Regions from separate parts of the Anaerococcoides asporogena genome, predicted to be linked through region 2. Evidence: riboswitches for the same ligand, from Rfam matches in the RefSeq annotation. Region 2 holds a riboswitch; the other holds the start of a gene.
The links. Region 2 has a riboswitch for FMN ahead of P6M73_RS09970 (ECF transporter S component). Riboswitches for the same ligand answer to the same signal wherever they lie in the genome.
Positions count from the first base shown of each region.

Region 1: it holds a riboswitch for FMN, as region 2 does, so the genes downstream of both, ribD (bifunctional diaminohydroxyphosphoribosylaminopyrimidine deaminase/5-amino-6-(5-phosphoribosylamino)uracil reductase RibD) here and P6M73_RS09970 (ECF transporter S component) in region 2, are expected to answer to the same signal.

Region 1 is NZ_CP120965.1:3,043,855-3,059,642, reverse strand. Features, by position in the region: gene P6M73_RS14040 (IS1634 family transposase) at 328-2,118, shown strand; gene P6M73_RS14035 (hypothetical protein) at 2,194-2,433, shown strand; gene P6M73_RS14030 (hypothetical protein) at 2,608-3,030, shown strand; gene P6M73_RS14025 (hypothetical protein) at 3,292-3,801, shown strand; FMN riboswitch at 4,165-4,278, shown strand; gene ribD (bifunctional diaminohydroxyphosphoribosylaminopyrimidine deaminase/5-amino-6-(5-phosphoribosylamino)uracil reductase RibD) at 4,440-5,582, shown strand; gene P6M73_RS14015 (riboflavin synthase) at 5,555-6,235, shown strand; gene P6M73_RS14010 (bifunctional 3,4-dihydroxy-2-butanone-4-phosphate synthase/GTP cyclohydrolase II) at 6,586-7,836, shown strand; gene ribH (6,7-dimethyl-8-ribityllumazine synthase) at 7,972-8,442, shown strand; gene P6M73_RS14000 (HEAT repeat domain-containing protein) at 8,630-9,316, opposite strand; gene P6M73_RS13995 (hypothetical protein) at 9,616-9,951, opposite strand; gene P6M73_RS13990 (ABC transporter ATP-binding protein) at 10,514-11,206, shown strand; gene P6M73_RS13985 (hypothetical protein) at 11,199-12,398, shown strand; gene P6M73_RS13980 (ABC transporter permease) at 12,395-15,562, shown strand; gene P6M73_RS13975 (GNAT family N-acetyltransferase) at 15,586-15,788, shown strand, end outside.
Region 2 is NZ_CP120965.1:2,141,131-2,156,918, forward strand. Features, by position in the region: gene P6M73_RS09905 (heavy metal translocating P-type ATPase) at 1-1,360, opposite strand, end outside; partial or broken gene P6M73_RS16835 (heavy-metal-associated domain-containing protein) at 1,700-1,768, opposite strand; gene P6M73_RS09910 (response regulator transcription factor) at 1,992-2,681, shown strand; gene P6M73_RS09915 (sensor histidine kinase) at 2,682-4,115, shown strand; gene P6M73_RS09920 (MarR family winged helix-turn-helix transcriptional regulator) at 4,142-4,624, opposite strand; tRNA gene P6M73_RS09925 (tRNA-Trp) at 4,868-4,941, shown strand; gene P6M73_RS09930 (hypothetical protein) at 5,135-5,380, opposite strand; gene yqeC (selenium cofactor biosynthesis protein YqeC) at 5,593-6,321, shown strand; gene P6M73_RS09940 (metallophosphoesterase family protein) at 6,336-7,082, shown strand; gene P6M73_RS09945 (metal ABC transporter substrate-binding protein) at 7,187-8,119, opposite strand; gene tsaE (tRNA (adenosine(37)-N6)-threonylcarbamoyltransferase complex ATPase subunit type 1 TsaE) at 8,216-8,689, shown strand; gene tsaB (tRNA (adenosine(37)-N6)-threonylcarbamoyltransferase complex dimerization subunit type 1 TsaB) at 8,670-9,374, shown strand; gene rimI (ribosomal protein S18-alanine N-acetyltransferase) at 9,352-9,807, shown strand; gene P6M73_RS09965 (SDR family oxidoreductase) at 9,902-10,603, opposite strand; gene P6M73_RS09970 (ECF transporter S component) at 11,053-11,661, opposite strand; FMN riboswitch at 11,746-11,861, opposite strand; gene P6M73_RS09975 (Tex family protein) at 12,013-14,178, opposite strand; one part of gene prfB (peptide chain release factor 2) at 14,175-15,212, opposite strand; one part of gene prfB (peptide chain release factor 2) at 15,214-15,291, opposite strand; gene secA (preprotein translocase subunit SecA) at 15,537-15,788, opposite strand, start outside.

The DNA.
Region 1 (15,788 bases), 900 kb from region 2:
ATTTTTTGTTGAAACGATGAAATAGACCTTGATATTTGATGTGATCATCAGAAATGAGAAAGACTTATATGACTGACTTTTTAAAATTAAATTGATAATACATAATAATTTCGAATTAAATTGTATAAAATATTACAAAATAATGAAAATTGACTTTATTTATATGAGATTGTACTATCATATTAATCTAAGTTTTGCAAACAATTATACTAGTAACGATCTGCAAACTCCTGAAACCATTCTAATGTCTGAGAAAATCAGTCCTTTCCATCTTGTTATCCCCTCCTATTTTTAGTATAATTATACTAAAAATAGGAGGGGATAACAATGGCTCGTCCCACGGATTCTAACAGCCCTTACCGGGTATCGATTCATCACAATAATGGATACCACTATGCCAGTACACAGCCGGCCAGAGTGAACCCAAAGACCGGAAAACGGGAATACCGTCACGTTTATTGGGGGACGGTAACAGATGATCTTAAGTTTATTCCGGGAAAGAATTATCTTCTGGAGTCTATTGAGGAACGAGATAAACTCATCTTCCCGGAAGGCTGGGATCTAAGTGAAATTGACAAACTGTCAGGACGACGGAAGGCGGGAAGGCCGGTTATTGAAAGTCAGGATGAGAACCGGCTCTATGGCGACATATGGCTGTTGGAGAAGATTGCGGAACAGACCGGCCTGAGATTCGACCTCATGAGCACATTTGACGGAGATAAGGAAAAAGTAGATACCCTCATGACACTGGCCCTCTATCTACTTTGTGGACGAGAGACCTATAACCAACTGGCTTCCTGGCAGCGCATAGCAAAAACACCACGGGCAAAGCCACTCTCTTCTCCGTATATTACAAGGTTTACCCAGTCCATTACAGAGCAGGATCGCATGGCGTTCTTGCGTCTGCGGGCACGCCGACTCCACGACAATGAGGTTTGTGCTGTCGATTCCACAAGCTGTTCCAGCTACGGACACTCGCTGGCAGATATCCATTACGGGCGGAACAAAGAACATCTGCCCCTTCCACAAACCCTGGAAGTAGTAGTCTACACCTTGGATGGCCACATGCCAGTCTATTATCGCAGCTTTGCCGGAAACACCCCTGACTCCCGAAGCCTGGCCGTGATCCTGAAGGATTTGAAACAGGCCGGCATGAAACGAATCATCCTGATCACTGACCGGGGGTATGAATCGATCCGCAATCTGGAACTATACATCGACCAGCAGCAACGCATGATCATGGGAACCAAAACCGGCCAGAAACATGTTCGTCAGTTGATCGATGAATTCGGAAACTTCGGCCACCACCCGGATGGTATGCAAGTGGATCCGGAGGAACGGATCTACTATCTGCAGAAAGATATGGATTACCAGATCGAAGGGCAGCGTGACAACGTCAAGAAAGCAGAAAATCTGAAACTGAACCTGTACTTTGATCCCATCCGCCGAGGCAATGAACTAACGGATCTGGACATTGCTCTGGCAGCTCAGAGAGAAGCCTTGGAAGCGTCCCTTGTTAACCAAATCCCCTTGGATGATGATGAAACGCTCAAACAGGTCTACCGGTTTTATCGGTTGAAGTATAATGCGAAAACTCGAATCCTGGAGGACTTCAGCCTGGATGAGACCAAGGTCATCCGGTGTCGGCGAGAAGCAGGTTTCTTTGCCAACACGACCCATGGTTTGGACATGGATGCGTTGAGTGCTAACCGGCATTACAGGCTGCGGGATGAACAGGAGAAGTATTTTGCCCTGATGAAAGGGGTCCTGGGAGCCGACCGCCAGCGTACATCAACGGAAACTGGAAAAATTGGTCGTTCCTTTATTCTCTTTGTTGCCCAGATCATGGGCTGTTACCTAAGCCATGTCCGCAAAACAAAGCTGGGCGAACAGTTTCATTCGGTAGCGGATGTGTTAAACGAGATGAGGCCGATTCGCTATATCGAGCACCCCAACACGAAGGCGTACATTACCCCATTTGTGGGGAAACAGGTGGACATATGCGAGGCTCTTGGCTTTGAGATCCCTGAGGGATGCGCCCCGGACTACGTGGTGAAAAAGACGAACAAGGGTAAGCGCGGACGTCCACGTAAAAATCAATTGGTCGTTAAGGAATAGTTTCTAGTATAAAACTCTGTAAAACTCAGAATATTAATAATCAGCTGATTTACTTTTGTTAGGAGTGATGAATGTATGAAAATTAAAATATTAGCTGTTGGAGTTGTTTTGATCACGGTATCATTGTTCGGACGGAATGCACAGGCGGCTGTTCAGGATCATCTTTCGTCATCGGAAATTTCCTATTCGATTGCTGCAATGGAGGGCCGACAAATAGGCAGTGACAAGCCGCTAATTGAATTGATGTATGATGGAGATGATCAACCATCATATATCCTTGCCAGCGGCGAAAAAGGTTTTTTAATAATCAACTGAAATACCCTTGAGGTTATGGAGTGCACTGAAGAGATTAGCAGTCCGTATTCGGACGATACTCAGACAAAAAAGTATTATGGGGGAATATTTCAATATTACGTGAAAGACAATGGCATATTTAATAATATAGCGAATGATCAAACCAGCAAGACATTGCCCGGATGCGAGATTCTTATGAATCAGATCACGAGCAGTAATCAGACCGATTCCTTGGGGCAGACGAAGGATAAGGCAATTAATACTCAACCGACAGCATCTGTCTCTAGTGTTGTAACAACCAAAATGCTTTACAACAATCGTGGTGCCATAAGAATTAAAGCATTTGGCAATAATCAAGTAGGATCTCCATCTGAAGGTACTTGCTCTGCGGTGGCAACCTGCCTGGGGCTCACCTATCTTGATTCACTAAATTCAAATGTACTTCTAAGTGGATACACTCCGGAAAAGCTAGTCAGTGCCGATTTTAAAGCAGGGCTTTATCCTCAAGCTATCAAGCTTCATAATTTAATGTCACAAACTTATGGGATGGGTCCTCTAAGTTGGGCTGATGGAATTGTTGATCCTCTGAACAAGTGCTTATGTAAGGGAACAAATTGATAAGGGATATCCTGCCATGATGACCACATTTTTGGCTGATGGCTATAATTTTCATACCATGCTCATCTATGGCTATCGAAAACTGTCGGATGGAGACTATGAGTATTGTGTCCATCCCGGGTGGTATGGAGCTCCTTATATATTAAGTTCGTCCACTACTGAGCCGGTTGTGGCTTTAAAATGGGTTCCGGCCAGTTTTGCTAAGTATTCGTATAAATTAAGTATCAATAACTAATGCGAAGACCACTTTGGAGGAAAAATATGGTTCACAGGATTACCATTGGAAAGGTACTCAAGTACCTGATAATTACAGTCTCTCTGGCTATTTTAGCGTACACTCTCTACGTTGCAGCCGGTTTTATCTATGCCAGAATTTATTATGCCCCTTCGCCAGTATCTGAAGTTTCTTCTCTTGAGGAAATGAAACAATTAGTGGAACCCCATGGTTTCGTTCTGCCCGAGAATTACCTGAAGGCTCAGAACTGCACATTTACAGTCTATCGTGAAACACAGGACCGAAGATCGAAGGTAATCGGATACGCGATCCATGCAAATCTGGGAACCTCAGAAGAAATTACACTTTCTGCATCTCATGAAAAGAGTGAGGGCGTACGTTTCAAAGAGATCCTCATCGATGGACAGATTGTTTATCAGTGGGATGATGCAAGTGTCGTTGAACTTAACTCGAAATTTTATACACTGAGCTATTATCGTTCACTGGGCGGTGAAGCAGAGAAGATTCTGAAAGAATTGATTTCTCGCTCAAAATAACCTTTTTGTTGTCGAAAGGATGAATGTGACAGGAAGGCCAGTGGGTCCAGCAGGGAATTGCACCTTCATAACGACTCTCTGGAGGGTTCATTGATTTCGAAAGCAACATCGACGGAACGATCCGACGGCACTTGATCCGTCGGATTAGTCCTTTCCGGTATTTTTCGCGAAAATGGCGCATTCTGCCGGAGGTGCTGAATTGAAATAATCGGAGCAGGCAGGGGCTACCACCATGGTCTTTTGCTGAATGCAACGGTAAATTTTTATCAATCGAAAAATTAACCCCCGTGTGGATTGATCGGTTTATCATCCGGATGATATTGACAGCGTGCGCTGCTGACGGTATTGTAGGAACAGAATTAAATGAGTCTTCAGGGCAGGGTGCAATTCCCTACCGGCGGTACAGCCCGCGAACCGTAAGGTTGATTCGGTGTAACTCCGAAGCCGACAGTAAAGTCTGGATGGAAGAAGATGATTGAATGATGTTCCGATTTTTTGGTCGGAGGTCTCCTCATATTCGTTTTTATGGCCCTGAGCTTATCTCAGGGTCTTTTTGATATGGTCCGACACTGAGAGAAAGGAGAATCAGAGTGGATATTCAGCGGGAACAAGGAATCCAGTCCGGTGAAGACCGGTTCATGCGGCGCGCTTTGGAGCTGGCCCGTCAGGGAATCGGCTATACCAGTCCCAATCCTCTGGTGGGGGCCGTCCTGGTACGGAACGGCCGAATCATCGGTGAGGGGGCGCATCAGCAGTATGGCGGACCCCATGCGGAAGTGAATGCCATCAACTCTGCCACAGAGTCGGTGGCGGGAGCAGAGCTTTATGTCACATTGGAGCCATGCAATCATCAAGGCAAGACACCACCCTGTACCGAATTGGTGATCCGAAGCGGGATCCGTCGAGTGGTGATCGCCATGGAGGATCCCAATCCCAAGGTATCCGGCCGGGGCATCAAGTGTCTTGAAAAAGCCGGTATTGATGTCTGCTGCGGGGTTCTGGAGAATGAAGCCAGGGCATTGAACCGTCCGTTCATCAAGCATATTGCCCAGGGTGTTCCTTATGTTCTCCTGAAGACGGCCATGACACTGGATGGCAAGATCGCGACAGTGACGGGGGAATCCCGCTGGATTTCAGGAGCGTCAGCCAGAGCTTATGTCCACGAGCTGAGGCATCAGTATACCGCCATTATGGTTGGAATCGGGACGGTTCTGGCCGATGATCCGTCACTGACAACGCGGCGGGAAGGACGGGAAGGTGTACATCCCATACCGATCATTGTCGATTCGACGGCTCGGATTCCGCTTCAGGCAAAGGTTCTGCACGGTCCAACCGGCGTATCGCCGATTCTGGCGACGACGGCGGCAGCCCCGCCGGAAAAGCTGCGCCAGCTCCAAGCGCTGGGCTGTCAGGTGACAGTCCTGCCGGATGCGGAGAATGGGGTGGATCTGCAGGAACTGATGCGTGTGCTGGGCAGCCGGGGCATCGACAGCATCCTGCTGGAGGGGGGCGGTGAACTTGCGGCATCGGCTTTGCAATCAGGCATCGTTGATGAGGTTCAAACCATCATTGCGCCAAAAATCCTGGGGGGGCGGACGGCTCGCACCCCGGTGGGCGGAATCGGAATTGCCCGGCTTGATCAGGCAGTTGCGCTGTCCTACCAGGAAGTGCGTCAACTGGGAGAAGATCTTCTGATCAAAGCCCAGGTCAATCAGCCGGAGAAAAGAACCCATGCAAAGGGAGGTGCAGCCAGTTGTTTACAGGAATCATCGAGGAAGTAGGCGCTTTGCGCACGATTACCAGGACCGCCCGGTCGATCCAGGTAACGATTGCTGCTGCCCGTGTTCTGGAAGGCCTGCAGCCTGGGGACAGCATTGCCACGAACGGAGTGTGCCTGACTGTGACCCGGTTTGACGCCCGTGGCTTTACCTGTGATGTCATGCCCCAGACCATGACCGCGACGACCCTGGGGGATCTGACGCCGGGCGATCCGGTTAATCTGGAACGTGCTCTGACGCTGAGTCAGCGGCTGGGCGGACATCTCGTTTCGGGACACATTGACGGAACAGGCCGCATTACAAAGCTGGAACGCGATGACATTGCAGTCCGGATCACGGTCAGTGCACCGCTTCATTTGATGCGGTATTTCACCCCGAAGGGCTCCGTGGCACTGGATGGGATCAGTCTGACCTTATCGGCCGCGAACCAGGATTCCATTGAGGTCTCGGTTATTCCGCACACCTGGCAGCATACAGCCCTGGCTAACAAGCAGGTCGGGTCAGCCGTCAACCTGGAATGCGACCTGATCGCCAAATACGTGGAACGGTTGCTGTCGGGGCCTGGATCCACGGCAGCCGGATCGGGACCAGAACCAGAACCTGTACAATCCGGAGAGCTGAACACCGGATTTCTGGCGGCTCACGGATTCCTGTAACTGCCGGCCACCAGAATAACTGATGATTTCACTCACAGATTGAATCCAAAAGATAGTTGTTACCGATCGGACCGTAACACGTGATCTCTTTGCAGAAAGAATCGAAAAGAGAAATAAAAGAGATAGAGAAGAGATTCGAGAAGAGATTCGAAAAGAGATTCTAATCGAATGCAGAAGCGGTCGAGCAGTTGATAGAGACTTAATAGGATCCCAAACGGTGATCCTGAAATGCCTTAACCCAAACAGACAGATATGGATGATTCAACGAAAGATGAATGGATCGGCAGAACCTGAAAGCAATTTTATGATAGAGCAGGCTGACAGCCTGAAACAAACGAGGGGGAGAAAATATGAAGCGATTCAACACGATTGAAGAAGCATTGGAAGAACTCAGAAACGGACGGATTATCGTTGTGGTGGATGACGAGGATCGGGAGAATGAGGGCGATTTATTAATGGCTGCGGAGAAAGTGACGCCACAGGCGATCAATTTCATGGCGCAGCATGGCCGAGGACTAATCTGCATGCCCATGACGGGGGAGCGACTGCTGGAGCTGGGAATTCCAACCATGGTCAATGTGAATACAGACTCTCATCAGACTGCTTTTACGGTCTCGGTGGATGCCATGGAAACAACAACGGGGATTTCGGCCGGGGAGCGGGCGTTGACGGTGGCGCGGCTGCTGGATTCGAATGCGAAACCGGAGGACTTCAAACAGCCGGGTCACATGTTTCCCCTGCGGGCGAAAGCAGGCGGGGTGCTGACCCGTGCCGGACATACCGAAGCCGCCGTAGACCTGGCCAGGATGGCCGGCTTGAGCTCAGCCGGTGTGATCTGTGAGATCATGAATGAGGACGGAACCATGGCGCGGGTGCCCCAGCTGATGGAGTTCGTGGAGAAGCATGGGCTGATGATCATTACCATTGCGGATCTGATTGCCTACCGCCGGGACCATGAAGTGATGGTTGAAAAGGTCAGTGAGGCGAATCTTCCGACAAAACACGGGGAATTCAGAATGGCAGGCTTTTTGGACCGGACAAGCGGAGAGCATCATGTAGCCCTGATTAAGGGCGATGTCGCCGGAGAGGAACCTGTTCTGGTTCGAGTGCACTCGGAATGTCTGACCGGTGATGCGTTTGGCTCGCTGCGCTGCGATTGCGGCGATCAGCTGGCCAATGCAATGAAGCGCATCGAGCAGGAGGGACGAGGTGTCCTGCTCTATATGCGCCAGGAAGGGCGGGGCATTGGCCTGCTCAACAAGATCCGGGCTTATGAGCTGCAGGATTGGGGCATGGATACGGTGGAAGCCAACCTGGCATTGGGCTTTCCGGAAGATTTGCGCGACTATGGGATCGGGGCTCAGATTCTGCGGGAGCTCGGCGTGCGCCGCATCCGCCTGCTTACCAACAACCCGAAGAAAATTGCCGGCCTGTCCGGGTTTGGTCTGACCATCGACAGCCGTGAACCCATCGAAATGAATCACAATGAGCGCAATCTCAATTACCTGCTGACCAAGCAGCAGAAGATGGGACATTTGCTCCACCTGGAAGAAGGCGTAAATCCGGCTGAAGGCCAGACTCAGCCACAGAACGCGGTGTAGCTGATCAGCCCGCAGGTTCAGAACCAGGAAGAACTGAGGTGACTTGAACCCAGCATTTGGGCAGCAAGCCCAATCGAGTCAGATCGATCATTGGAATAGAAAAAATTAGCCGGATTAAGGCAACGGAGGATTATGATGAAAGTATTTGAAGGAAAACTGACGGCACAGGGTTTTACATTTGGCATCGTGACAGCCCGGTTTAATGAGTTTATCGGCGGGAAGCTGCTTGAGGGAGCGCTGGATGCACTGCGCCGGCACGGGGCGGCAGAGGATGATATCGAGATGCTCTGGGTTCCGGGAGCCTATGAGATCCCGTTAATGGCAAAACATATGGCGGAATCCGGCCGGTACGATGCGGTCATCTGCCTGGGAGCCGTGATTCGGGGCGCTACTCCGCACTTTGACCATGTATCTGCTGAAGTAGCCAAGGGCATCGCTGCTGTTTCTTTGGAAAGCCAGATCCCGGTTATGTTTGGGGTTCTGACTACGGACAATTTGGAACAGGCGATTGAGCGCGCCGGAACCAAGGCAGGCAACAAAGGCTTTGATGCTGCCGTTTCTGCCATCGAGATGGTCAATCTCATTCAGTCGTTTCAGACAAACTAAGGCATAAACAGGTAAATAGTGGTACAAACCGGATCAGCATTGCCCTCATCGGACGGTACCTCATTGTTTAACAGAAATGCTCCCGGAGAGACCGTGCTGTGCAAAGCGCGCTTTCTCCGGGAGCATTCGGTTTTTTCTTTTTTTTTTGAGTCTGGGATTCATGGTATCTGCCATCGCAAGCCCCGGTTTATCGGAGCTGCTGTATGGATTGAAGTAATTTTTCACCTTGGGTACGAACGGGAAGGACTGTTTCTTCTTCCAGGAGAGCCCTGACACCTTGTCCTATTTCTTCACAGTTACTTTCATCGAGCAGATCGCTTAGATAAGACAGAGCTGTCCTTCTCAGGTGATCCTCCTTGTCTTTCAGGAACGTCAACAGTTCTGTAATGCCGTGACTTTTAAAGAGTGAAAGGGCGTAGATCCAGCTTAGAAGGCAGCGTTTGCTTTTTTCACAGTTTTTTTGGTTGTCAGCATATTCAATTATGTCGGCTGTTAGCTGATTCAGCCACCGGGTCAATTCAGCCCAGGAGATAATGGCATAGGATCTGGCCAGACTGTCCGGGTCCTTTGTTGCGGCTTCATACAGGAGATCAACCGCCTGCTGAAAGGGGAACTCGGACATCGAGTCATAGGCTTCCGTACGAACCAGAGGATCCGGATCGGCAGCCAGAGTCATCAACAGGGACAATGATTCTTCAGTGACTGCATTCATCAAAACGAAAGGAAGTCTGCCCCGGATGTACGAATCGGAGTCTTTGGCCAAAATACGGAGCCGTGCAAAATCGTTCGCTCCAAGTGCTGGCTGCTGTTCCAGATGATCTAAGAAATCATTTTTCTCGTTTGAAGTCATTTCATTTTTCTGATTTGAAATCATTTCATTTTACCTCCGTGATCAGTCGGCTGGTGACCGCGCCACTTTATAGTTGAATCACTCCAATCGTCGATGTTGCCATTTTTAACTGTTGGAACAGCAAAGAGGATGTTGAAGCATTGAATGAATCGAACGGACTCAATGCCATCCGTGATTTGCTTTCACAGGGATCAGGCATGCAGATCAGAATAAATCACCAGGACAATCTAAGATGGTTGGTTTTTGGCAGAAAACAAATCATTTATTAGTAAGTACCGTGGCGGAGGGCCATAGCATTGTTCCCCTTCATAATAAGCCAGCTTTCAATTGCAGATGACCAAGGAAGGCATTCCAGCATAAAACACGGAATGGATTCCTTCCTCCAGCGGCATATATTTTCCATCTGCATCCTGATGGAAGGAAATCACATAGCAAAGTTCGTCGACGCCTGCTTTCCTTAACAGATCCAGTATTTCTTCGGGGCTTGTTTTTTTAACCTCACGCATGAACCGTTTGTCTAAGAGCGTTTCGAACTGATGCGACAGTCTGCCAATTCCGTGTTTTCGCTTTTTCCTGCTGGCCAGTTCATAGATGATTCTGTCGTGATATTTTTTCTCGAAAAATGATTTGATGATCTCAACTTTATAGGCTTTATCCATAATGATTTTCCTCTTTTCCTGAACTGGCTGCACACGGCATAATTTCTTTCCTTCCGGTGACTTTGAATGATTTCCGGGTACGCGATTTGTCGTAGAGTTGGCGGTCATAAGGATCAGAAGCTGCGGAAGAGATGAGACAGAATAAAACCGGTCAGCAGACCCAAAAAGAAGAGAAGCTTCTTATTGTTCATCGTGGCACCTCCTTCAGTCGTTTGAGTCTATCATACCGTATTGTTCCGGGGGACTGGGTGCGAATGATTATTTTGTCATCATGAACCGATTATCAGAAGATCATTAAACATTTTTGTGATTGAAAATTTCAATTCTGATTGGGCCAGCCTCTGTTTTCATCTTCCCGGATATGCGTTCTTGTTTGAACGCCTGGTCAGGCAGTGGCGTGTTCACGGCTTTTTAATATCGTTTTCAGATTCATTTCGTATAGATAGTTATAATGTTACAATATTTGCCTGCGGTCGAATGACCGGATCTGCGGGCGGAAAATCCGGTCTGACTTATGGTTTGTGCCTGAGCGGTCAGACCTGAGACAAGGGGGAAGAGGAAGATGGCAATCGTAAAAACAGAAGGTCTGAAAAAAACATACGGCAAAGGCGATTTGGCGGTGGAGGCTCTGAAGGGAGTGGATCTGGCCATTGAGGAAGGGGAGATGGTCTCGATCATCGGCAAATCCGGTTCAGGGAAATCAACCCTGCTCCATCTGCTGGGAGCGCTGGACCGGCCCAGTGAGGGAACCGTGTTTATTGCGGGAGAGTCGATCGACGACAAATCGGATGAGGAGCTGTCTCACCTGCGCCGGCGGCAGGTTGGCTTTGTGTTTCAGTCGTTTAATCTGCTGCCGGAGTATACGGTCAGTGACAATATTCTGATGCCGTTGATTCTGGATGGCCAGACTGCCGATCCCGATCATTTTTCACGCATTGTGGATTTGCTGGATATCCGCGGGAAATTGAAGTATTACCCGGATGAGCTCTCCGGCGGACAGGTTCAGCGGGTAGCCATTGCCCGGGCTTTGATTACCAAACCAGCCATTATTCTGGCCGATGAACCCACCGGTAACCTGGATGAAAAAACAGGCAATGATGTTATGGAGCTTCTGGGGCGACTCAACCGGGAACTGAATCAGACCACCATCATCGTCACTCATGATTTGTCCATTGCCCGCAGGGCGGATCGCATCATCCGGATCCGTGACGGCCGCGTCGACCCGTCGCCTCTGCCGGAGGCCGGCAATGAATAGAACACTTCGGCTGACAGGTATTTTGCTGTGCGGGGTGCTCTTCACCGGCTGCACTTACATCCAGACTCTGGATCCCAATGACGGACGGCGGCTGGAACAACTGAAGCTGGCGCGGCTGGAACGGTCGGAGCAGTCAAGCGAAACGCTGGCGCCCGATCAGGTCATGCGGAGGATTGAAGGACTGCGTTCCTCCCGTCAGGTTTTCCGAACCCGGCTGGACGGAGAAACCGTCATCGTCGAATCATTCAGCGACCTGGGGCAGCTTCAGTCCACCATTGAAAATTCGCTCAAGGGGTTTGCCGGTGCCGTCAACGCGGTTCAGGTGGTTCACGGAACTCGCACCGGGGAAGATCAGCTTCCCGCGGAGCTGTTTCCCCAGGACGCGGAGGGGTGCTCGATTCAGGTGAGCGGGCTGTTCGGAGACCGGCCCGGCATGTCCTTTACCCATGTTGTCCGCCAGGAGCGCAAAGGCCCCCCGGAACGGCTGTTTCAGGATCTGCGGATGCTGACCCTGCTGCGCGAACCCAAAGATACCAAGGTTCGTCAGGCGTTGTTTGAGGTGAATCTGACCAGCGCGGAGGGAGTGCCTCTGGGCAGCCTGATCCTGGATGAAGACAATTTGATCCATTATGAAAATCCGCGGCAGGAACGATTCAGCTATGCGCTGCTTAATGACTCTCAGGCAACTCAGTTAAAAGGTCTGATGCAGGTGCTGCTGTATGAGTTCCGACCGGAACAGGAAATTCCGGATCCGGTGGAACAGCCGCAGGCTCCTCGCCTGGAGCTGCCCTATGACGAGCCGGGAATGATCATTGGCCATTCCACCAGATGGCTGGAATATCAGGAGGGCGATCTGTCCCATCAGCTGGTGTTCGAGCAGGCCCTGACTGCCCCGACGGAGGATCAGGGTGAGGTTCGAATGACGGGCAAGCCGGAATGGCAGTCTGTGATCACCCACTTTGTACTGACAAAGAAGTCATCGGATCCGGATTGGTCAAAGCCGATCAAGAACACCTGGGAACGGATTGACCAGGCCGGGGCGGAGCAGCTGGCACAGACCTGGGGCTATGCCCAGGCGGAGGTTGACCAGACCCGGGCCATGGTGCGGGCGGAAGCGGCCCACAGTTTTATGAGTTCGGCTCTTTCAATGGATATTCAGCTGAAGCCGGATTTTGATTGGAGGAAACCATGATTCAGATTGCCTGGAAAGGCCTGCTTGGCCGTAAAAAAGATTCATTCATGCTCCTGTCCGTCCTGTTTCTGTCCTTTGTCTTTTCCATCCTGACCTCCACGTTTTACACCAACAGCGAGACGGCTAAGGCAATTCAGCGCCAGCGGCTGTACGGAACCTGGGAGTATGCTGCCTATGGTGTCGCGCAAGCGGAGGACCCATTATCTGAAATTCCGGCCGCAGTGCGGGGCACCAACCGGATCATCGGACACTCCCCGAATTTCGGGACGCTGGCATCTTTTGACGAAGGATTTCGTCAGTTGGCGGGGCTATCCCTTATTGAGGGCAGACTGCCCTCGGAAGCCGATGAAGTCGCCCTGGAAAACAATCAGCTGAGTTACTTTGAGCAAATACCCAAGATCGGGGATGAGCTGATCGCGGATACCGAGGTGTTCCTGTATGATCTGGAAGCGGATCGAACGCCGGAGCAGACGCGGGAACTGATGCAGGAGAAGGCGATGGAGCATTTCCTCGCCGGGACGGATCCGGCATTCCGGCAGCTGATGGCTGACATGTATGGCAAGACATGGGGCAGTGAGGAAATGACAGAGCTGATGAAGCGGGATCTTCCCAAGTTGATGAACATACAGCCGGGCAACCGGGAACGCCGCCGGGGATTGGATCACTTCGAGGATACGCTGTTGATTCCCAATGAGGAGCTGTTGAATTTTGACTATTGGGTCGACCTCTCTTTGCTGGCGAACCAGGAAGATCTCAGTCCGACTCAAAAGCTGGAGCGGCTCAGCCTCTACAATGACTACCTGCTGGCACAGCTTACCCGGCCCGACGCCGCAAAACCGGAATTTTCGGGAAGTCTGTCATTATCCTATAAGAAATCCTATATTATTCGGCGTACCCTGAAACTTACCGGGGTCTATGCCACGATCAGCACGGCCTGGCAGGGGCCGTCGACTCAGCTGCCGACCGCACTGGTGACCCAGGCGGCTTCGGAGAAATTCATTGAGCGGGGGCTGCTTCAGACGGAGGTGGCAAAGGATCCGAACTACGCGGTACCGGTGAACCACTACGTACGGCTGGCCGAGGGAGCGAAGCTCCCGGCAGGAAGCGACGGTAAGGTGGTCGCCAATACCCTGGCGTATCCGCCGGGAGACTCCACCGATGGAATTCTGGCGTTATCCATTCTGGTATTCATCTTTTTCATTACGCTTTTCGGGGTTTTCCAGCTTTACCTGAGTCAGCTGGGCAAGCGCCTGCGCAAGCTGGGGCTGCTTCGCTCGGTGGGTGCCACCATTGGCCAGATCCGGCAGCTGCTGATCTGGGAACTGCTTCTTCTGACGGGGCTGACGCTGCCCCTGGCGCTGGGCCTGGGAATCGGTCTGGCGAACCTGGCCTCCCGCGGTATTCTTGATCGAACGCCGGGCTACCAGTTCACCATTCAGCCGGGAATCCTGGCTCTCAGTATCCTGAGCGGCCTGGTGGCCGTGATGCTGGGTGTTCTCGGGCCGCTGCGCAAAGTCCGGTCCATCCCCCTGACGGGAAAAACCGAGGCGGGCCGCGCCCGACGCGGAGCATCCGTCCGCCGGATTCTGGGAGCACGGGTACGTCCCCTGCGCAACCTGAACCAGGTTCTGGCCCATCATCGCCGGTTTACCCGGCGCCAGTCCGCCATGACCCAGATCATCTATACCGTGATCTTTACGCTGACAATCCTGAGCCTGCTCCTGTCTTTTCTGGCGTTCGCCAAATACCGTGATCAAGTCGTCGCGGTGAGCATGCCGGATTATGATCTGACCTTCCCCTATGCTCTCAGTTCCCGTGACCTGACACAGTTTGATCGGGACCTGAAGGCGACGGGAGCGGTGACAGAACTGCAACATCTGATCGGCCGCAGCAGCGGACAGCTGTCGGTTCAGGGAGACGGGAAGGATCCCCTCTATGGCCTGACGGCCAGTCTGACTCCGCTCAGCCGCAAGGGGGAGCTGTTTGTAACTTTGGCCGATACGGAGCAGTACCCCACCTTCTTTACCGAGGGCCAGCGCAAGGTCAATGTCTACGGAATTCAGCCGGGAACGGCACTGTATGAGACCCTCAACGAGAGAACCGGAAACCGGCTGGAGGCCGATGATTTTCAAAGCGGCCGGTCGGTGGTGATTCTGTATCCATCCTACTTTATGGAGCGGGGGAAAGCCGCTGCAGCAAAGGTCGACGAACTGAACGGTGTCCGGCCGGAAGCTCTGGCGGGAGCTGTTTTGGAGAAGACCTGCGGGGCTCGCCTGTCCTTTGATTTCAGGGATTCTCCGGTGATGGAGCAGTGGCAGGGAAGTGTCCCTGCCAGAGTCCGATTGACTTTTCAGTCGGAAGAAAACACGGAAACAATGCGAAATGTTCTGCCGCCCTCGCAGTTTGATCTGCAGGTAGCGGAACTGCTGACCAGTTTCCCGGAGTTTGGCATCTGGCCCTTCAGCCAGGATCGCGAGCATCCGGTGGTTCTGGGCAGCCAGTCGCTGATCCGCCAGATGACGCAGAGCAATCGCAACATTGAACTGCTGGCGGCCACGCCGCCCAATCAGACCCTGGTGCCCACTCTGTATGGAACCCAGCGGACTTCAATCTGGACCGGTCAGAATCACAGCGATGAGTCCTATCTCAAGATCCAGCAGGTGGCTCATCGATACGGCGGCCGCGTTCAGAATCTTTATGCCGACAAAATCAGCCGATTCAACGCTGCCCTTCGGATCAGCGTGATGGTGTTGATCGTAGCGTTTATCATCGGACTGGTGGCTCTGCAGATTCAGCTCAACATCAGCAAGGCCCGGATTGAAGCGGAACGGCTGACCATCGGTACCCTGCAGTCTCTGGGGGTCAATTCCAGGAAACTGAAACGGGCTTACCTGCGAACCGGGCTGACCTACAGTCTGAAAGCCGTGGCATTGTCCCACGCCATTTTCCTCCTGGTACTGGTTGTCCGACTGGTGCAAAGCAATCCCTGGGAGCTGGTCAGGTCCCACTTTGTCGGGCTGCTGCGGGGAGAGCTGTGGCTCTATCCCTGGCTGGATCACCTGCTGGTAACCGCCGGATTCCTGGTAATCGGAACGCTCATTTACTACCTGCCGCTGCGGCGGGTTCTGCGCAATCACCCCATCCACAACATTCGCCAGCTTTAATCTGGCACAGGGAGGGACCATTGATGAATGATCTGATCCGCCAGGGCGGACTTCGGGATCTGGAAGGGATTCTGTCCCTGGAGAAAGCCTGTTTTCCAGGGGAGGCCTGGCCCAGAAACGTCTTTCTGGAGGATCTGGCCCGGCCCACCAGTTTTTACCTGGTGGCCGAAATTGAGCCTCGAGACTTCCAGGAGCCGACTGGTGAGCACATCAAGCAGCTGATTGG
Region 2 (15,788 bases):
GCAGGAGTTCCGCACGATAATCATCGATTCCGCTCTGAGCTGCTACTTTTTTCACGATAGTCCGGTTATCACCTGACAACATCACCAGGTGACTGACACCCATGGATTTAAGATCAGCAATCGCCTGCTTCGAATCCGGCTTCAGTTCGTCTTCGATCTGAAGAGATCCCAGGTATTGCGTCTCCCCCGCAGATTGACGTGCGACATAGACGATGGTTCCTTCCGGTGGCTCAAGGGAAATGCCCAGATCTTGCATTAACTTCTGGTTGCCGGCCCATATAATGGTGCCGTCCGGCAGGGTGGCCTTTCGTCCCTTCCCTCTGATTTCTTCGGCAGAAATCAGACTCGAACGTTGCGGCGCTTCATCCAACTGATCCAGAATGGACTTAGCAATGGGATGCGGTGAGTCCAATTCCGCCAGGGCGGCCAGTTTCAGAACTTCATCCACTTCGACGCCTTCTGCCGGCTCAATCTGTGTTACTTCGAACGTTCCTTTGGTTACGGTTCCGGTCTTGTCCAGAACGATGGTATCCAGGTTTTTCAGTTCTTCCAGAAAGTTGGATCCTTTTATCAGGATGCCATGGCGGGATGCCAGCCCCAGTCCTCCGAAAAAGCCAAGAGGAATGGAGATAACCAACGCGCAGGGACAGCTGACAACCAGGAAGATCAGACCTTTGCGAATCCATGGGCTAAATGGTTCAGATAAAATCAGCGGCACCAGGAAAGCGACCACTGAGGCCAGGAGAACGACTGCCGGTGTATAGACCCGGGCGAACTTCGTGATGAACTTCTCGGTCTTGCCTTTCTGATGAGCTGAATTCTCCACCAGATCCATGATGCGCGAAACAGTGGACTCTCCGTATGGCCTGGTCACGCGGATGGTCAGGGCCGAGGTAATGTTGACGGATCCAGAGAGAATTTCGTCACCCGTCTGAATTTCCCTGGGGATGGACTCGCCGGTGAGGGCTTTTGTGTCCAGCTGCGAATACCCCTCGGTTACCATTCCATCCAAGGGTACTCTTTCCCCTGGGCGCACTACAATCAGATCCTCTACTGCAACTTCCAGGGGGTTGCGCCGAATCAATTCTCCGTCTACCAGAACCATGGCATAATCAGGACGGATATCCAGGAGATCCTTGATGCTTTTTCTGGAACGATGCACGGCCAGATCCTGAAAATATTCACCGATCATGTAAAACAGCATGACACCGACCGCTTCCTGATATTCGCCTATGGCAAAGGCTCCGACGGTAGCCAGGGTCATCAGGAAATTCTCGTCAAAAACCAGTCCTCTGGTCAGGTTGCGCAGCGCAGCCAGAACGATCTCATATCCTGCCAACCCGTATGCCACAAAGAGCATGAAGTCAGACCAGGGTCTGGGGGCGAGAAATGAGCCAAGGAATAATCCAAGTGATACAACAATTCGAAGCAGATTCCAATGAAGCAGCGGGATTCCAAATGGTCCGGTTTTGTCCGCATCGTCCCCATGGTCATGACTGTGCCCATGACTGTGGCCATCTTCATGGGCCTCATGATCGTGGGGCTCCCCCTCACCAGGGTGTGATCTGCCCGGCTTGATCCCGGATTCCGGACTTCTCACCGGACGAAACCGCACTTGCGGTTCATGGTGTGCGACTATTTTTTCAGCTTGTTGGATTACGGCATCCCCGATACCTTGTGGCGCCAGAATTCGAAGGGATTCATTCGGCAGGCTGATGGAAGCGGATTCCACCCCTGGAATTTCCTGAATTTCCCGTTCAATCTTAGCGGCACAGGATGCTCACGTCATGCCGTAAAGTCTAATGTTGATTGTATTCATGGTGTCCTCCTAATTCATACAGTCTTACTCTGATTTAATTATATCCTGAAATCCTCTCAGTTAGTCATTCCCCTGTCATTTGCGACTAATTCGCACAGATGCCGGAATGGGCGGCCTTTGCCTTGCATCCTGGCGTGATATAATAGGAGCATATGGTCCAAAGGAGAGCGATATGAGTAAAATACTAGTCATCGAAGATGAAGTTTCCGTTTTGGAAGCCATTGAAGCCTATTTGAAAAAAGAGGGGTATGAAGTGAAAACTGCCACCCGCGGCTATCGCGGTCTTGAGCTGTTTGAACAGGAATCCTTTGATCTCGTCATTTTAGATCTGATGCTGCCCGACCTGTCCGGTGAAGAAATTTGCCGCAAAATCCGCAAAAAAAGTTCCACCTATGTCTTCATGCTCACTGCGAAATCAGCACTGGAAGACCGCATCCAGGGGTTGGAGATGGGCGCAGATGAATACCTGGTCAAGCCATTCTCTCCCCGGGAGCTGACAGCCCGCATCAATGCCCTGTTCCGCCGCTTGAATGAACCGGTGGTCAATCCAAATACTTTTTCTTACAACAACGGGGAACTCATCATCGACAAGGAGCGGCGCGAAATCCGGCTTCGCGGTGAAAACGTGGCCCTGACCCCCATTGAGTTTGATATTTTGGAAATCCTGGCTTCCAATCAGGGAGTCGTCATGTCTCGGGAACTGCTTATAGAAAAAGTACTGGGCGTGGATTTTGATGGTGTGGACCGAACCATCGATGTCCATATTAAGAACATCCGAAAGAAAATTGAAGAGGACACCAAGAATCCGAAATACATCCTCACCGTTTTTAAGCTGGGTTATAAATTCGGCGGTGATCTGTAATTGAATACCATCCGTTACAAACTGGCGGTAGCCATCACGGTATCCGCTCTTCTGGCATTGATCCTCACTTACATCATCATCAACTTCAACATCAACCGTCAGTATTCCATCTATATACGGGCCAACCAGGAGTCCAGAGATGAACGAATCGTCGGGGAATTCCGGGATGCCTATGTATCAAACGGAAAAACCGGCTGGACGGTAGATTCCGGTACCAGCGTCATTCGGGAAGCATCCATCTCCGGCTTTTCAGTCAAGCTCGAAGACCGGATGGGCAAAGTAATCTGGCAGTTGGAACCGGAACTGGTCCTGGCTCAACTGACCACACGTCAGCCGGAAGGATCGCCCCCTTTGAATCTGGAACAGTTTAAATTCACCCGCCATCCGGTTCTGGTTGACGGCGACACCGTCGGATACGTCACCATCGGACAGTTTACACCCTTGTTAATCTCAAAGAATGAAGAACAGTTTCTGTTCAGCCTGACGCTGTCCGTACTGGCCAGCGCTATCATTGGCTCCCTGTTAATTTTCCTGTTCTCTTTCTTCCTGTCCAATCAGCTGTCAGAGCCGATCTCTTCCATTGCGTCGACGAGCTTCATGCTCTCTCAGGGTAACTTTAAAACCAGAGAAAACCTGAAAACCGATATTGTGGAAATTGAACAGCTGCGCCAGAGCATCAATGTTTTGGGAGAAAAAATGGATCAGCAGGATACCCTGCGCCGCCGACTAATATCCGATATATCGCATGAACTGCGAAATCCGCTGAATGTTCTTCAAATGAATCTGGAAGCCATGATTGACGGAGTCGTCCCAATTTCGCCGGATCGTCTGTCCTCCCTCAACAATGAAGTCATCCGTTTTGGCAAACTTCTGGGCAATTTGAATGTCCTGAAGGAATTTGAAGCAGAATCCAATACCCACCAGTACAAGGAAGTAAACCTGCGCTCCCTGTGCCAGGATATCTACAATAATTTCCTGGGGGTCGCCAAGGAAAAGAATATCCACCTGTCCTTCGAGTTTTATCGCAGAGATCGCTACTACATCATTGGCGATTACCATTCCCTCTACCAGGTAGTCATCAACCTGCTTCACAACGCCATGAAGTTTACTCCGGAAAACGGACGGATTTTTCTGACCCTGAAAAAAGACGCCACCTTTACCTACCTGGACATACGGGACAATGGCGTTGGCATCCCATCCGAAGATCTCCCCTATATTTTCGAACGATTTTACCGGGTTGACCGCTCCCGGGAAGAAGTCGAGGGATCAGGCATCGGTCTTACCATTGTCAAGCGGATCATGGACAATCACAAGGCGATGATCCATGTCACTTCCAAGGTTGGCAAGGGAACAACCTTTACCTTGAAATTCAGGAATGCTCCTCCCCCAATATCAGAGGAGGCCAATAGAAAAACAAATGGACAGCCATCTTGATGGCTGTCCGAACCTTTTCATTCGCTTTACTTTTTCTCTTCTGACATTACCTGGCTGACATAATCCTCTTCGACCTCAGGCAGGCTCATCATGGCGTTGAGCATTTCCTGAAGCTTCGATCGTACGTGGCTGATCTCCTTATCTTCCAAAGGAATCCGGCAACGGACCTTCTGAGGGACTGCTTCTGCCTTTTTCAACAGCTCCTGGCCACTTTCTGTCAGGTAAATCAACAAATTTCGTTCGTCTTTGAAGTCACGCTTCCGGTCAATCAGCCCTTCAACTTCCAGCTTTTTCAGCAAGGGAGTGAGTGTGCCGGAATCCAGATTCAAGCTTTTGCCCAGATCTTTTAATGCGATGCCGTCTTTTTCCCAAAGTACGATCATCACCAGATACTGGGTATAGGTCAAGCCTAGATGGTGCAAAAACGGACGGTAAATTTTCGTGATTTCCCTGGACAGGGCGTAAACCGCAAAGCAAAGTTGGTTTTCGAGTTTTAATGACTCATTCATCGAACTTGTTCCCCCTGCTTTTGGATTGATTTCGTCCTGCTATTATTTTACACTTTATTCAAATATTGTCAAATTAATAACTACGTTGTGAAATGACGGTAAATATTTGCTTAATTATAAGTTCCCGCCCACCGCCACCTTGGAGTGTTTCTCCAAATCAGCCTGAGCTCACAAAATATCACAAATTTCGTTGACAAGGAGTTAATAAATTGCTTATAATAATAAAGTAGTTTTCAAGAGCAAAGGGGTATAGTTCAATGGTAGAGCAACGGTCTCCAAAACCGTTAATGTGGGTTCGAGCCCTGCTACCCCTGCCAGAAAGAACCGAAGCAAACGCTTCGGTTCTTTTTATCTGCTTAACCTCACGGCGGCTCTGTTGCATGTCAACCATAGCCTTGCCCTGTTGTTTTTCTTCTCTCATAATTGTTTTGACCTGCTGATCTGGTGTATGGTATTTTTCCGAGGGCGGAACATCGGCCCATGCTCAAAAACAGAAAGAAATTTCTCGGACTAAAGGTGTTCCACCATCCGCCACTGATTCGTCCGGTGACTGTAGTTCAGGATTGCGGATTCAGTGTCCGAAAATTCAATGCCGAATTGTGTTTCTTTCTGGTTACGCATCTCATAACTAATTTTTCGGATATCCCGCTCCCGGTATTCTGCCGAAGCAAGATCGTAATAGCGGATTCTGCGAGGAATGATTCTTCCCTGGATAAATTCAGCAATGACTTCCATATTGATCTGACCTGCTTCCATGGCGTTCTCCTTTCAACTGATCTGATACCACTATTATAGTACATGCGTTCGATTATTGGAACTGGATTTTTCACAGGGAGAGCCTGCCGAAAGATCTTCTCCCTTGCCACAGGAGCCCCTAAGGAAATGACTGTAAATTAACAACTCTTTTCTCCAATTTTAATAATGACACTGTTATAATAAGCTATCAAACGATCATGCGGAGGTGTTCCATGAACCTGTCCAGGCTCATTCTAGACCAAACTCATCACGCTGCAGCTCTGATCGGATCTGGTGGGAAAACCATGCTGATCCGGATTCTGGCCAGAGAAAACCGCTCCCAACGGCGCGTACTGGTTTCCAATACGATCAGTATGGAGCGCATCCCAGAGAAAGAGATCGACTTTGTCGATTATGAATTCCGGCAGGATTATTCTTTATGCGAGTACCCCAAGCCGGGGGTCTACGTTCTGGCTTATGACCTGGACCAGGACAACACCATGCGGGGATTGCCCCTGGATGTTCTCGAGCGTCAGATGGAGTGCTTTGACTTGTGTCTGATTGAATGTGACGAATCCAGACAGCGCCCCGTCAAAGCCTGGCGCCCCAATGAACCGGATCTTCCGAAGACCACGGATGTCACAATCGCAATATTGGATATCGGTTGTCTGGGTCTCAAGATATCCGTCGAAACCGTCCATAATCTCGATGTCTTCTGTGATTTAACGGGCAAAAAGGTTGGGGATATCATTACTCGGGAAGATATTAAGAAACTGGTGCTGCATCCGGATATGATGTTCCGCAATGCGAAAGGTACCACGGTTCTGTTCATCAACAAGGTGGAGAATCCGATAACCGAAGAATATGCCCGGGACCTGGCACGTGAAATCGCAAAGTCCCCCGCCTCACCGGACCGAATCATTATCGGTTCGTTATTAAACGAAACCTACGAATTAATCTAGGAGGTACCTGCCCGTTGAAACATATCATGCTCAGCGACATCCATGGCAATCTGGAAGCTCTGACCGCTGTATTGGAAGACTGCGGGCCGGGTCAGCTCTACGTACTGGGCGATATCATTGGCTACGGAGCGGATCCCGGCAAGTGCGTGAAGCGAATCCGCCAGTCCGAGGCCATCGTCATCCGAGGAAATCATGAGCAAGTCCAGCTGGACTGGAACGAATTGAAACATTTCAATCCCTTAGCCAGGGAATCTGCTGAATATACCCGAACTAGACTTAGTCCGGCCGATCACGACTGGCTCAGTCAGCTGCCTTATGAATGGAGCGATGACGCCATCTACCTCTCTCACGGCTCGCCCTACGGAGCCCAGCGGTTTTACTATTTAATGCCGGGAGACGTACGTTCACCGTACCTGACGCTTTCCCTGTCCAAACTCGAACGACTGGGACTGGGGCTGGCGTTTCATGGCCACACCCATATTCCGGGTTATTTTTTTATTAAGGATGGTCGCCCAGTCTTTCTTTCACTGGCGGAAGACACCGTTGTGAAGCTTGATTCCAAGGCCCGTTACCTTATCAACTGCGGAAGCGTCGGCCAGCCCAGAAACCACAACCCGAAGGCTCAGTACTTGATTTACGATGATGAAACCTTTACCCTTGAAAAGCGCTCTGTCGCCTATGATGCCGCCCTGGCCGCTGAGAAGATCCGGTCCGCCGGACTACCTTCTCCCTTGTGGGAGCGAATCCTTCAGGGAATCTAAAAACCTGTATGCGTTATGGCGCATACAGGTTTCATTGTTACCTGGGCAAGCTTCCGATCGAAGGAAAGATATTTCGGTTCAGGCCGACTTATCGCAGTCTCGAATTAATTCCCCAGGGGCGAAATCGCATCCTGAATCCGCTCAAAGTTAAAGAAGAATGATTCCACCAGAGTCTCTGATGGGTCATACAGCGTAATCCGAACCGGAATCAGGCGATACTTTGTAATGTCATCCGCATATTTCTGCAGGGATACATCATCTGAATAAAGAAAGATCCGTTTTTCAGCGCCATTTAGAGCAGTTGGCTGAGAGGCATTGGACAGATTCAGCGATTCTTCACTTAACTTGCGCTCGATAAAATTGGTAATCAGCAGCGGATCCTTGCGATATTCTTTCACCACATACGCAGTCAAATCCGAGTCCACAACGAACACCAGCTGATCCTCGTCAGACATAAAGTCCTTGACGCGCCCCTGAAAATCATCGATTTTTCGGGAAACGGCAACGAAGCGTTCATCATATTTCTGTTTTCTGGCCGGATCCATTTCCTGCAGCGAATTTTTAATGCTGTTCAAAGCAATCTTATAATTCGTCGAATTCATCAGGTAATAGTAGTTTTCATGATCCAGTTTATTGATTTTATGCCGGAGAATATCAATGCCCCGAGAAATATTCACGACATTCACTTTGTTCTTGTCGATTTTTTCCGTAAACTCCCGAATAAATGGTTCATAGCTGGCACCAACATAGAAAAATGCCTGGTAGTCCCCTTCAGTCATCATTTCTGGATTCGGAACAATGCTCCGGAGATCTGATTCGGATTCCGTCATATATCGAATAGTATGCTGACCTTCAGATAATGAATCAATCATATCTGCTACAATCTTCGCTGAAGTCAGGATATTCAGATTTCGTTCCCGGGGCCCGGATTCAGACGATGTCATACCCTGCTGGGTCTGGCTTTCTCCGGTCTGGGCGCAGGCTGTCAAAAAAATCCCTGCCATCAGGATCAGTAAGCCGGATTTTAATATTTTCATTGATCTTTCCCTTTTCCACGTGTTTCCTGTATTATATACTAGCAAGAAATTTTTTAGTTTACAAAAGTATGAAAATAGAGCAAAGAGAGCAAACCAATGAATTATATTACGAAATCCACACAAGAAACCATGCGGTTGGGAGAACAGCTGGCCTCCTGTCTTCGAGCCGGCGATGTCCTGCTTCTGGACGGAGACCTGGGTGCCGGCAAGACCCACTTTGTCAAAGGACTTGCCCGGGGATTGGGTTACGGGGGCGATGTCAGCTCCCCAACCTTCACAATCTTAAACAGCTATCCCCTCCCGAGGCCGATCCCCGGCCAACTGAACCATTTCGATGTCTATCGGGTTCACGAAGAAGATGAAATCCTTGATCTTGGCTTTGAAGAAATCATCTACAGCACCGACATCAGCGTCATCGAGTGGAGCGACCTGATTGGAAGCATCCTGCCTGATGACTTTTTGAAAATTAACCTGTCCCTCGGAGAGTCGCCCGATGAGCGTAAAATTGCCATGAACTGGAGTACATCCCAGTCTGAAAGGAGCCTGCCCCATGTTGATACTTGCCGCTGATACCTCTGGGTCCAACTGCTCCGTCGCCCTGATGCGCGATGAAGAGCTGCTGGCAGAGTACAATATGAATTTTGGAAAACAGCATTCCGTGCTGCTGATGCCAATGATCGAGGACCTGATGCAAAAAACCGATGTAACCCCGCGGGATTTGACTCATCTGTGCGTCAATCTCGGACCTGGTTCCTTCACCGGTCTCCGCATTGGACTGTCGGTACTTGAGGCAATGTCTTATGCCTTGAATATCCCGTTGTACGGCTATCACTCCTTTGCGGCATCCGCCCAGTCCCTGAAGCATTCAGACCGGAATATTCTGATTCTGCATGACGCGCTGAAACAGACGTTTTACAGCGCCGCCATCCAGAATACCCCGCAGGGTCAAACGGAACTGCTCAGCCCCGAGGTCAGGGATCTGGCTGAACTGAAATCCCATTTCAGGGAAGGTGAACCTCTCCTCATTGCAGGCGACGGGCTGATCAAATATCGAGAAGCGATTCAGTCCGCATTCCCTCAGGCCAGACTGGCAGAGGATTCCGTCATTCAACGGGCATCCAACCTGGCCAGATTATGCAAGTCCGATGTCGACCGCCAGATTCCACCCGGAGATACCACTTTGCCCCGCTACATGAGAAAGCCGCAGGCACAGCGGGAGTATGAGGCCAAACATGGACACGTTCTCGATTCATAGGATGGAGGAGCAGGATCTGGAGGCCATTCATCAGATCAATGCTCTGAGTTTTTCATCACCCTGGTCTCGGGAAGCGATTCAGGCAGAGCTGCACAATGAGCAGGCCTATTACCTGACAGCCCGGGCGGATGGCCAAACGGTAGGCTATGCCGGTGCCTGGCTGGTGTTTGATGAAGTACAGATCACCAATATCGCGGTTCACCCTCAAATGCGGGGTCGGGGAATTGCAGGCCGTCTGCTCCAGGCATTGATTGAGGATATGAGGGAGCGCAGCATGGCCGTCATGTTTCTGGAAGTCAGGGTATCAAACCAGGCTGCCATCCGGCTGTATGAGTCGGCCGGTTTTCAGTATGCCGGCTACCGCAAGGGCTTTTATCCTGATAAAGAGGATGCCCACGTCATGTCTCTGAAACTGCCCCAGTCAGAAAGGTAACTCAGCTATAACATATGGAAAAAGAGCCCGCAGGCTCTTTTTTTTCACGTTCAGGGAATATTTCAGTATGTATTTTTCTGACTGTTCGGATGGCCTATTTCTTCCCCATATGATTTTTAATGGTCACTGATGTGACCGAAAGATTTGGTCTGGATTCAATGTTATTAATGAGCAGGTCGGCGATATCTCTGGGATCCATCAGTCGGGCTGTTTTCTCCGCCGGAAAGATTCCGTCCCAGAATTCTGTATTCATACCGCCCATATAGGCTGCCATCACCCGGATATCCGTATCTTTCAGCTCCACCTGAAGACTTTCGGTAAATCCTCTTACTCCAAATTTGCTGGCACAATAGACGGATTCTCCGGCTTTCCCTTCCTGACCGGCGGTGGAAATGATGTTCACCAGAATTCCCTGATTTCGCTCCTTAAAATGAGGCAGGACCGCCTGGGAAGTGAAGATAGTGCCCTTGAGATTGGTGTCAATCATTTCATGGACGGAGGACTCCATGAGCTCCTGTGCCGCTCCCAGCGCGATGACGCCCGCACTGTTGATCAAAACATCAATCCTGCCCCGCCGGTCCAGGATTGATTGAATCACGTTTCGAATCTGGGCCACCTGCGAGATATCCGCCTCAAAGCAGTCCCAGCTTCCCACAAGGCTTGCCGCCACGGTCTGAAGCTTATCCTCGGTTCGACCAATCAGACACACATGAGCCCCCTTTTCAGAGTATTTCCTCACCAGGGCTGCCCCCAGTCCGCTGCCAGCCCCTGTGACGACAACTGTTTGCTGTTCCATTGCATGAACCTCCTTGGGTAAATACTATATCCCTATCATACCATTCGTTCAGAGTGGAGGGTTGATTGCCATCTTCCAACCTCTCTGGATGAAATCCTGTCTGAACTTTTCTCGATTCTCTCACTTCTCTCGCTTTTCTTGCTTCTGTAGCTTCACTGGCTACTCTCACTTCTCTGGCTACTGGCTGGTCTGTCTTCTCTGGCTACTGGCTGGTCTGTCATCTCTGGCCACTGGTATCTCTGAGCTAACTGCTGTCACCTGTATGCGAAAATTCGGAAAAGTTGTGTCTCCTACATGTTCACTTCTCGCCTGATTGCGCAGATCGGTCTAATTCCGCTCAAAGAACCACCCCGTCCCCTTCCGGCTCAAGGCCTTGGTGGGACGGGGTGGTGATGAATCGGCGATCACATGGATCGACTTCTTTTTACGATATTCTGATCAGCAGGGGCTTAGTTGGCTTTGCGCAGACGAGTATTTTCCAGCTGGCTGACTGATTTGGAAGATTCCACTTTCAGAAACCGCTCAAGTCTGGAATACAAGAGCGCGGACAGCAATGCGACTGAAACACCCTTGATCGCATTGAACAGAGGAACCATCCTGTAAAGGTACGTCTCATAGGCTGCCTGACCTCCGGGGAATTCACCGGGGAAGAACAGCGGAACCAGAATGAATTTGTTGGCCAGTACCGCCGCAAGGGTAAAGCCAAGGGTTCCGAGCAGCAGACCAGTTACCAGACCGGTGAGGTTGCGGTGCTTCTTATAGACCAGGCTGACAACAACAATCATGGTGGAGATCACGATAAAATTTGCAATTTCTCCGACTCCGCCGGTGCTTGATTTGGTTGCGAACAGGATCACCTGCAGCAGTGCGGTGAGAAGCACACCGGTTCCAGGTCCCAGCGCCAGTGCGCCAAGCAGGAGCGGCACCATTGAAAAATCAAGTTTGAGCCATGGCACGGACGGAAGAATCGGGAATTCAAAGTAAGTGAAGATGAAGGCAATGGCGACAAGCAGAGCGCCTTTCACGGTAACTTGGGTGGATGTCCTGGTGTTTAACATAATAAAACCTCCTGAGATTTGATATCTTCAGAAGTAGAGTGACAAAAAAACCCCGGCAAAATGCCAGGGCTTCGATTATCATACTAATCTCTTCTTTCATCCAGACTATACTGTCGGCTCCGTAGTTGCAACGGATCAGCCTGTTAAGGCTCGCGGGCTATACCGCCGGTGGGGACTTACACCCCGCCCTGAAGATATTTATTTATTTTACATCTGTATTATATTACATGCGATCGAATCTGGCAACGGGTTCGTGAAGATTTCATCAAAGCTCTGTCGAATTGAAAACCATGATCTGAATCCGGTGTTGAGGCGCAGGCTCCGACTTTTTTGACCAGAATCCAGCCTCAATCAGCGCTTAGCGGTTTTTCCCATTCCCTTCATGGAAAGCGAAATTCGGCGCCGGCCCAGATCAACTCCGATGACGCGGACTTCAACAATGTCTCCGACCTTGACGACTTCCATGGGATTTTTGACAAATCGGTCGGCCAGCTGACTGATATGGACCAGGCCGTCCTGATGCACTCCGATATCCACGAATGCGCCGAAATCAGACACGTTGCGGACAGTCCCCTGCAGGATCATGCCTTCTTCCAGATCCTTCAGTTCCAGGATTCCGGTCTTGAAGATTGGCTGCGGCAGCTCCTCCCGAGGATCCCGGCCGGGCTTCATCAGCTCCTTGATAATATCCTGGAGCGTTGGAATTCCTGCCTTTGTTTCTTCACTGAGTTTGCTCATCGGATAGCGGTCTGCCCTGGCTTTGAGGTCATCCAACCCGCCGGAACGCACGTCAGACTTCTGATAGCCCAGCAGCTCCAGCAGCTCACGGGCTACATGATAGGACTCCGGATGAACCCCGGTACGGTCCAGAATCTCGTCGGATTCAGGCACCCGCAGGAACCCGGCACACTGTTCAAATGCCTTGGGGCCCAGGCGCTTGACCTTGGACAGCTCTTTCCGGGACTTGAAGCCGGAGACCTCATCCCGATAAAGAATAATATTGTCAGCCAGGGTCTTGTTAATTCCGGATACATAGGTTAACAGGCTCGGTGTGGCGGTATTCAGATCCACGCCCACACTGTTGACGCAGTCTTCAACGACGCCGGTGAGAGACTCATCCAGCTTTTTCTGATCAATATCATGCTGATACTGACCAACGCCAATGCTCTTGGGATCGATCTTGACCAGCTCCGCCAGCGGATCCTGGAGCCGACGGCCGATGGAGATCGCTCCGCGGACGGTAACATCCAGGTCAGGATATTCCTGAGTCGCCAGCTGGGAAGCAGAGTAGACAGATGCTCCTGCCTCGTTGGTAACTACATAGCCGACCTCGATCTGATCTTTCTTCAGTTCGGCAATCAGCTGTGCCAGAACCTCTTCGGATTCCCGGGAGGCGGTCCCGTTGCCAAGGGAGATAACTTCCACCTTATGTTTCCGAATCAGCGCTTTCAGCGTGCGAATGGTTCCCGCCACGTCGTTGCGCGGCACTGTGGGGAAAACCGCGGTGGATTCAAGGTATTTACCGTTTTCGTCCAGCACTGCAATCTTGCAGCCCGTGCGGAATCCCGGATCATAACCCATCACGCGTTTGCCTTTGACCGGTGCCTGAAGCAGCAAGGCTGACAAGTTCTTGGAAAAGACATCAATGGCCCCTGCTTCTGCTTTTTCGGTCAGCTGATTGCGGACTTCGCGTTCAATGGAGGGCCAGATCAGGCGCTTCAGGGAATCTTTGACTGCCCGGACCAGATAGGTCCGATTCTTGCTGTTGATTGTTTCCAGATGATCCAGCATATGGTCTTCAATGATCTGCTGATCCAGTTCGATGCTGACTTTCAGAACCCCTTCCTTTTCCCCGCGGTTCAGCGCGAGGATGCGGTGACCGGGGATGGCGCGGATCGGTTCATTGAAATCAAAATACATCTCGTAGGGTGAATTTTCGCCAGATCCGGTGGAGGTGATGGCTGCCAGCTTCTGAGCATAATCCCGAATCCATTTCCGGTTCTCGGCATCGTCTGAAAATTGCTCCGCCAGGATATCCAGGGCATAGGCGATCGCTTCGTCCTCCGACTTGATTCCCTTCTCCTCGTCCACATACTCCTGAGCTGCCGGCAGAACTTCGCCTTGCCCGGCCAAAATATAATCTGCCAGTGGCTTCAAACCCTTCTCCATCGCGATGATCGCCCGGGTCCGCTTCTTGGGCCGGAAAGGACGGTAGATGTCATCCAGTTCCGTCACCGTCGAGGCCTGACGCAGGGCTTCCAGAATGTCTTCGGTCATATTGCCCTGTTCTGTAATCAGACGCTCGATATCCTCCCGCTTGGCATTGAAATTTCTCAGGTAGGTCAGCCGCTCAGAGAGTTTACGCAGAACTTCATCATCCAGTGAACCGGTTTTTTCTTTCCGGTAACGGGCAATAAACGGAACCGTGTTGCCTTCGTCAAGGAGCGCAACCACTGCCTCTACCTGCTCCGTCCTGATCCCCAGTTCCTGTGCGATCTGTTCTTCCAGTCTCATCATTCCTGTAAATCCCCCTGTACTCTGGCCTGTAAATAGGCATTAATAAATAAATCGATGTTTCCGTCCAGCACCCCGTATACATCGGTGGTCTCAGCCAGGGTGCGGTGGTCCTTCACCATCTGATACGGATTGAACACATAGGATCGAATCTGGGAGCCCCAGCTCATGTCTTTCTGCTCCCCGGTCAGCTCTTCGATCTTTTCCATATGTGCCCGTTCCTTGAGTTCAACCAGCTTGGACTTTAACAGGTCCATGGCGACTTCCCGGTTGTTGTGCTGGCTGCGTTCATTCTGACACTGTACAATGATGCCGGTGGGCAGATGGGTGATCCGAACCGCCGATTCGGTTTTGTTGACGTGCTGGCCGCCTGCACCGCCGGACCGATAGGTGTCGATCTTCAGGTCATCCGGATTAATCTGTACATCCTGATTCTGTTTCAGTTCGGGAAGAACCTCCACCGAAGCAAACGACGTCTGGCGCTTGCCGTTGGTGTTGAACGGGGAAATTCGCACCAGGCGATGGATTCCCTTTTCACTTCGCAGATAGCCGTAGGCATACTCTCCGGTGATCTTGATCACCGCTTCCCGGATCCCAGCTTCCTCGCCATCGAGCTGGTTCAGCAGCTCTGTTTTAAAGCCCTTCTTCTCAGCCCAGCGCAGATACATGCGCATCAGCATCTGGGTGAAGTCCTGAGCGTCCGTACCGCCCACCCCGACATGGAGATTCAGGATGGCGTTATTGGCATCATAGGGTCCGTCCAGATGAAGCTGCAGCAGGTATTGGTCCAATGCTTCGTCCAGTGCCAGATAATCCTTATAGATTTGTTTCTCGGTATCTTCGTCATCTTCGGACAGTTCGGCCAGCACCTGAATATCGCTGAGCTGTTCCTCAAAGGTCCTTAGATTCTTTAACCGGTCTTCCAGTCCGGCCGCCTCCTGACTTAATTCACGGGCAGACTCCGGATCATCCCAAAAGGTCGGCTCCGACATTTTCATGTTCAGCTCCGACAACCGCAGGGTCAGTCTTGGGACGTCAAAGACTCTCCTTTATCGAATTGATTTTTTCTTCCTGCTCATTGATCTTCTGCAGGGCTTCGGCTAACTTTAAATACATTTCTTTCACCTCTTGAGCTGTTTGGATATCTGTAGATTCTGTGTGGAACATACAAGGTCATGAATAAAGGAAACAATCGGAATCGGTCTGGACCAGGCTGCGGCTCAGATCCAGTCCTGGATGGCACCAGTCGCTCTCTGCCGGTCGAGCCGGAGATCAGCCGTTTCTGACTCCATCATCTTCTGGGGGGCACGGAAGGGAACCCTGTGTCAGAGTTCCCTTCCATCCCATGTTAAGAATCCGGGTTAACCCCGTTCTGTGCGACCGTGGCAATTTTTGTATTTTTTACCCGATCCGCATGGACACGGATCATTGCGGCCGACCTTTTTATCCTTCCGGACTTGGGGTGTATTGGGCAGAGAGTCATCCTGGTTGGTTGCCGTTTCTTTGGCAACCTGTTCCCGCTCAATGTCTTCCTGTGTCCGGATCTCAACATTCAGGAGGAACCGAGTGGTTTCCTCGTCGATGGTGTCGATCATCTCGTTGAACATGTCAGT